DNA from 2 places in the Stenotrophomonas sp. KH_029 genome. Region 2 is predicted to be linked to the other one. Evidence: predicted binding sites of a transcription regulator. Region 2 holds the regulator's gene; the other holds the start of a gene.
What was found. The regulator FliA, encoded in region 2, starts transcription of late flagellar genes. The targets are predictions, from matches to a motif close to TAAAGTTTNNCNNNCNNNGGCCGATAA.
Positions count from the first base shown of each region.

Region 1: a site for FliA is predicted at 1,349-1,375, ahead of AC3ITM_RS17200 (methyl-accepting chemotaxis protein). Genes of this name have one in related genera too.

Region 1 is NZ_CM174498.1:3,825,668-3,829,070, reverse strand. Features, by position in the region: gene AC3ITM_RS17210 (MipA/OmpV family protein) at 1-623, shown strand, start outside; gene AC3ITM_RS17205 (hypothetical protein) at 950-1,093, opposite strand; gene AC3ITM_RS17200 (methyl-accepting chemotaxis protein) at 1,404-3,403, shown strand, end outside.
Region 2 is NZ_CM174498.1:1,979,900-1,983,302, reverse strand. Features, by position in the region: gene flhF (flagellar biosynthesis GTPase FlhF) at 1-644, shown strand, start outside; gene AC3ITM_RS09130 (MinD/ParA family ATP-binding protein) at 631-1,518, shown strand; gene AC3ITM_RS09125 (RNA polymerase sigma factor FliA) at 1,515-2,261, shown strand; gene cheY (chemotaxis response regulator CheY) at 2,278-2,670, shown strand; gene AC3ITM_RS09115 (protein phosphatase CheZ) at 2,670-3,284, shown strand.

The DNA.
Region 1 (3,403 bases), 1.8 Mb from region 2:
CGCTGGTGAATTACCACGGTGAGCGGTTCTACTTCGAAGGGCTGGGTGCGGGTTGGGCGTTCATCAAGAATGATTCCTTCGAGCTGGCGGCCGTGGTCAAAGGGCGCATGGACGGGTTCGATGTGAAGGACCTGGGGCGCAGCGAGCTGGCAAACAACGGCGTGGACTACCACCTGCTCGAAGACCGCGATATGGGTCTTGACTTCGGCGCCAAGATCAAATGGAGCGGCCGCGGCGGCGAGCTGGAGGCTGAACTACTGACCGACGCCACCGATACCAGCGGCGGCCAGGATTTCTCGCTGCAGTACGGCTATGGCTTCGATGTGGGCATGGGACGGCTAACCCCGAACGTTGGGGTTACGTGGCAGTCCAAGGACATGGCCAACTATTATTACGGCACCTTGAAGGAAGAAGTGGCGCGCGGCGTGGTGGACTACAAGCCTGGCGCGGTGACCATTCCGCACGTGGGAGTGAGCTACTTCCGGCCATTGGGCGAGAACTGGATGCTGATGGGGTTTACGCAGTACAAGGTGCTGCCGAACAAGATCACCGACAGCCCGTTGATCGAACGGAATACCAATGGGAGTGCAACCGTGTTCATTGGGTTCTCGCGCGGATTCTGAGTGACGCATGCGCCATGCGGGCAAAGGTATCGCGACGGGAGCCACGAGTCCGTGTTTGGCCGGAAGCGGACGCTGGACTAGGCCGCCGTCGGGTGGGTGGGTGATAGCATCCGCTTCCGATCTCGGGATCCCTGCGCCCGGGCGATCCTGCCGTTGCGGAAATCCCGATGGGGTGGAGCGCGGCGCTGAGGCTTTCTGGAAGCGGCATGGATACGCTGGTGCAGTTGCTTCAGAACGCAGTGAAGGGCGAGCAGTTCCTCCTGCGGTGAGCGCGGTGCTGCCGGCCCTGTGTGGCAGGCGGCAAGTACCGGCCAGGCCGGTCGGTGTTATCGCGGTGCGGCGTCGGCAGCGGTGGCTGCCAGCGCCTGGCGCGCGCGCTTGGCGCGGCGATGGTTGATCCACCACACGATCCCGGGCAGCCCGTACAGCACGGCCCCGACCAGCAGGAAGATCTTGAATGCGGTGCTCATTGCGGTGCCTCGGCGGCTGCGGCTGGCCTGTGCGCTGGAGGGCAACCCGCCCGCCCCCCGGCAACGGCACCAGTTCAGCATCAAGCCCGTGAAGCCACCGTCCACCCCACCAGCATCACGGCCATCCCGGGTCCGATAAATGCGCTGTGCCCGCGCCGCCGAAATGACCGCCGAGCCGTCATCGTGCCGTCGTCTGCGGCCGTTACAACGGACGCTGTGTGCAGCGTGGCGCGGCGGCCGGTGCAGATGCGGCCCTCAAGTCCGGCCACGGCCGGCCGATACCGATGCGTCCTTCCGTCTGGAGTGCGTGATGTCGGCCATCCCCCGCCGCCTGTCCCTGCTGGCCGCCCACTTTTTTGGTGCCCGGCGTGTTTCCCTGCCCGATCCCCGCCGCGGATGGCTGATGCTGCAGCGCCTGAGCGTGGCGCGCAAGCTCAAGGCCTGCCTGGTGGTGTGCGGGTTTGGCCTGGTCAGTGTGGCCGTGGTCCATGCCTGGACCGGCCACAACAGCGCGCGTGCCGCCACTGCCTATGCCGCGCACCAGCAGCAGGCCGCGACGGCGGCGGCGCTGGCCACCCAGGTTGCCGAGGCACGGCGCCTGCAGACCCGCTATGCCATCAGCTTTGCCGATGCCGACCGCGCGGCGCTGCAGCAGGCCCAGCAACGCCTGCAGGCGACGCTGGCGCAGCTGCGGGCGCAGCGGCACGACGCCGGTGCCGCCGGCGCGTTGAAGGCATTGGCTGCGCGCACCGGCGAATTCGCCGAGGGCATTGCCGCGCTGAACGCGCGTGCCGACGAAATGGGCCGTGGCGACGCCGGCCTGCGCGCCCAGCTCGATGCCGCCGCCGAGGCCGTCCAGCAGCCGCTGGATGCCGCCGCGCGCCCGGCGTTGGCGGCGCAGTGGCAGGCGATGCGACGCCAGGAAGCCTTGTTGCTGCTGACCGGCGATGCGGCGCACGCCGACCGTGCCAGCGAGGCCAAGCTGCCGTTCGAGCTGACGCTGTCCGGCGCCGGCCTGCCCCTCCCCGTACAGGACCAGCTGCGGGCGCGGATGGACGACTATCAGGGCGCCTTGCTGGCCTATACCGCCGCGCGGGTCGGGCTGGACGTGGAGGCGCAGGCACTGGCCGACACCGCCGCGCAGATCACCCCGGCGCTGCAGCGGCTGCAGCGCGCCCAGGCCGGGGCGCTGCAGCAGGCACGTCGCCACCAGCAGGCGCAGGCGCGGGCGATGAACGTGGTATTCGCGCTGACCCTGCTGGTGGTGGCGCTGGTGCTGATCGCCAGCCTGGTGCTGGTGCTGCGCGCGGTACGCCAGCCGATCGCCGACACCCTGCGCTTTGCCGAGGACATCGCCGAGGACAGGCTGGACACGCAGTTGACCGTACACAATCCGCACGATGAGATCGGCCAGCTGGCCCAGCGCCTGGTGCACATGCAGCAGCGCCTGCGCGAACGCATCCAGGCCGAACGCGCGGCCGCGCGCGACAACGCACAGGCCCGCCAGGCGCTGGACAGCGCGCAGACCGGGCTGATGGTGCTGGACCCGGACGGCCGTATCGCCCTGCTCAACCGGGCGCTGCTGGCCGAGCTGGCCATCGATGCGGCGCAGTGGTGCGGGCAGCCGGCGTCGGCGCTGCACCCGGTGTTCACCCGGCTGGCGCGGGCACTGCACAGCGCCGATGCCAGCAAGCATGAGATCGAGCACGCCGGCACGCGTTACCAGCTGGTGATCAACCCGATCGTCGATGACGGCCAATGGCTCGGCGCGGCGGTGGAATGGCGCAGCCGCGCGCTGGAGACCACGGTGGAAACCGAAGTGGCCGCGCTGGTCGATGCGGCCGCGCATGGCGACCTGCACGGCCGCATCGTGGTGGACGGCAAGCAGGGCTTCGTGCATACCCTGGCGGTGAGCATCAACGGCCTGCTGGATACCTTCCAGGACAATCTGTCCGGGTTGCAGGCGGTGCTGTCGGCGCTGGCGCACGGCGACCTGCGGGTGCGCATGCAGGGCCGGTTCCAGGGCGTATTCGCGCAGCTGCGCGACGATGCCAATGCCAGCGTGCAGCAGCTGACCGACATCGTCGCGCGCATCCAGCAGGCCTCGGCCGCGATCAACGGCGCGGCCGGCGAGATCGTGGCCGGCAACGCCGACCTGGCCGAACGTACCGAACGCCAGGCTGCGCACCTGGAGGAAACCGCCGCCTCGATGGAGCAGTTGACCACCACCGTGCGCCACAACGCCGAGGCCGCCCAGCAGGCCAACCAGCTGGCCATCGATGCCAGCGGCATCGCCCGCCAGGGCGGTGC
Region 2 (3,403 bases):
CGCTCGAGGCCGGCGGCGTGATCGCCCTGGTCGGCCCCACCGGCGCCGGCAAGACCACCACCATTGCCAAGCTGGCCTCGCGCTTTGCCGAAAAGCACGCCGCCCGCGACGTGGCCCTGGTCACCACCGACACCGGCCGCATCGGCGCCCGCGAGCAGCTGTACGGCTTCGGCCGCCAGCTCGGCATCGCCGTGCACGAGGCCAGCAGCGGCAGTGACCTGAACCAGCTGCTGGAGCGCCTGCGGGACTACAAGCTGGTGCTGATCGACACCGCCGGGCTGGGCCCGCGCGACCGCGCCCTGGCCGCCCAGTTGCAGTGGCTGCGCGCGGCCGAACAGATCCGCACCCTGCTGGTGCTGCCGGCCAACACCAGTTTCGGCGACATGGACGAGGTGGTGCGCCGCTTCAGCGCGGCCAACCCGCAGGGCGTGGTGCTGAGCAAGCTGGATGAAACCGGCCGCTTCGGCAGCGCCCTGTCGGTGGCCGTGGACCACCGCCTGCCGATCACCTGGGTCACCAATGGCCAGGACGTTCCCGAAGACCTGCACCGGGCCAGTGCGGCCAATCTAGTCCTTCGCCTTGAAGATTTGCGCCGCGCGGCCGATATGCCCTGCAACCCGGAGTTCAACCATGCCGTCGCGTGAGTATGCCAAGCTGACCAAGACCTTCCCGCTGTCGGCCACCCGCAGCCAGCCGCTGGGGCCTGTGCGCACCATCGCCGTGACCGGCGGCAAGGGCGGCGTGGGCAAGACCAACGTGTCGGCCAACCTGGCCGTGGCCCTGGCCGACATGGGCAAGCGCACGCTGTTGCTGGACGCCGACCTGGGCCTGGCCAACATCGATGTGATCCTGGGCCTGCAGCCCAAGCTGACCCTGGCCGACCTGGTCGCCGGGCGCTGTTCGCTGGACGAGGTGATCCTGGAAGGCCCCGGCGGCGTGCTGGTGGTACCGGCCGCGTCCGGCCGCCGCCACATGGCCGAACTGCAGCCGGCCGAACATGTCGGCCTGGTCAATGTGTTCTCCGAACTGGAGCGCGAGCTGGACTTCATGGTGGTGGACACCGCCGCAGGCATCACCGACGGCGTGCTGACCTTCTGCCAGGCCGCGCAGGATACCGTGGTGGTGGTCTGCGACGAGCCGGCCTCGATCACCGACGCCTACGCGCTGATCAAGGTGCTCTCGCGCGAACGCGGCGTGGACCGCATCCAGGTGGTGGCCAACATGGTGCGCGACCCCAACGAGGGCCGGGTGCTGTACGAAAAGCTGACCCGGGTCTGCGACAAGTTCCTGGCCGATGTCTCGCTGAACTACCTGGGCTGCGTACCGCAGGACGACTGGCTGCGCCTGTCGGTGCAGCGCCAGCAGCCGGTGGTCAAGGCCTACCCGTCCAGCCCGGCCGCGCAGGCGATCACCGAGATCGCCCGCCGCACCGCGCGCTGGCAGGCCCCCACCGAACCGCGTGGCGGGGTCGAATTCTTCCTGGAACGCATCCTCAAGCAACGCGGGGTGGCCGCATGAAAGGCGCCGCACAATACAAAGAAGTCCAGCGCACCGCCGCCAACGAGTGCATTGCCCAGCACTCGGACCTGGTCCGGCGCATCGCCCACCACCTGGCCGCACGCCTGCCCGCCAGCGTGGAGGTGGATGACCTCATCCAGGCCGGCATGATGGGCCTGATCGAGGCCTCGCGCAGCTACGATGCCGACCAGGGCGCCTCGTTCGAGACCTACGCCTCGATCCGCATCCGCGGCTCGATGATCGACGAGATCCGCCGCGGCGACTGGGTACCGCGCTCGGTGCACCGCCGCGCCCGCGATGCGGCCTCCACCATCCGCCGCCTGGAACAGACCACCGGCCGCGCCGCCAGCGCCACCGAGGTTGCCGCCGCGATGGAGATGCCGCTGCCCGACTACCTGCGCCTGATGGAAGACGCCGCGCGCGGCCAGGTGCTGAGCCTGGAATCGCGGATCGAAGACCAGGGCGAGCTGGACACCGTCGCCCAGGGCGGGCCGACCCCGCAGCAGGTACTGGAACGCGGCGAGTTCGGCCGCGAACTGGGCAATGCGATCGGCCTGCTGCCCGAACGCGAACAGCTGGTGCTGTCGCTGTACTACGAGCAGGAACTGAACCTGAAAGAGATCGGCGCCGTGCTGGGCGTCAGCGAATCGCGTGTGTGCCAGATCCATGGCCAGGCCGTACTGCGCCTGCGCGGCCGATTGAAGATCTTCGAGGCGGCTGACGCCGGCCTTGAGAACCACTGATACCGAGGAAAGTGCTTTGAACAAGAACATGCGTATCCTGATCGTCGACGATTTCTCGACCATGCGTCGTATCGTCAAGAACCTGCTGGGCGATCTGGGCTTCACCAATACGGCCGAAGCCGAGGACGGGCATGCCGCGCTGTCTCTGTTGCAGAGCCAGTCGTTCGATTTCGTGGTCACCGACTGGAACATGCCGGTGATGACCGGCATCGACCTGCTCAAGGCGATCCGCGCCGATGCCAAGCTCAAGACCCTGCCGGTACTGATGGTCACCGCCGAAGCCAAGCGCGAGCAGATCATCGAAGCGGCCCAGTGCGGGGTCAATGGCTACATCATCAAGCCGTTCACCGCCCAGACCCTGGAAGAGAAGCTCGGCAAGATCTTCGAACGCCTGGCAGCGAGCGCCTGATGGAAACCCTCAGCGAAAAATCGGCGCTGGTGCAGCGCCTGCAGGATGCCCTGGCCGCGCTGGAAAGTGGCGACGAAGCCGGCTGGCGCCGGGAAATCGACGCACTGGCCGCCCTGCGCACCCAGCCGATGATGGCCGGGCTGAACCGGCTCGCACGCGAGCTGGGCCAGGCGCTGGGCGAGCTGCCCAGCCTGCCCAGCGAAGCCGGCGAACTGGACGATGCCTGCGCGCGCCTGGATCACGTGGTGGCGATGACCGAACAGGCCACCCACCGCACCCTGGACCTGGCCGAGGAATGCCGGGCGCTGACCGAACAGCTGCGTGCCAACGGCCTGACCGCCGACCAGGGCCAGCAGCTGGACCAGATCCGCCACAACCTCACCGAAATCGCGCTGACCCAGAGCTACCAGGACCTGACCGGGCAGATCATCCGCCGCGTGGTCGGCATCGTGCGCCGCGTGCATGAAGGTTTCAGCGCGCTCGGCCTGCCGCCGCAGGACGACGCCGCCAGCAAGCGAGACAACGGCCTGGCCGGCCCGGCCGTGTCCGGCCTGGACCGCCACCAGGTGTCACAGGTCGACGCCGACGACCTGCTCTCCGATTTGGGGCTTTGAGGAGGGATCCATGAACATTCAAATGAGTGCGAAGGCCGCTGACGCGGGTCGAGACAAGGCGGACGCCGCAGCGCAGGCAGGCCGCCTGGGCAAGGCGTTCAACACAGTATCGGCCCGCG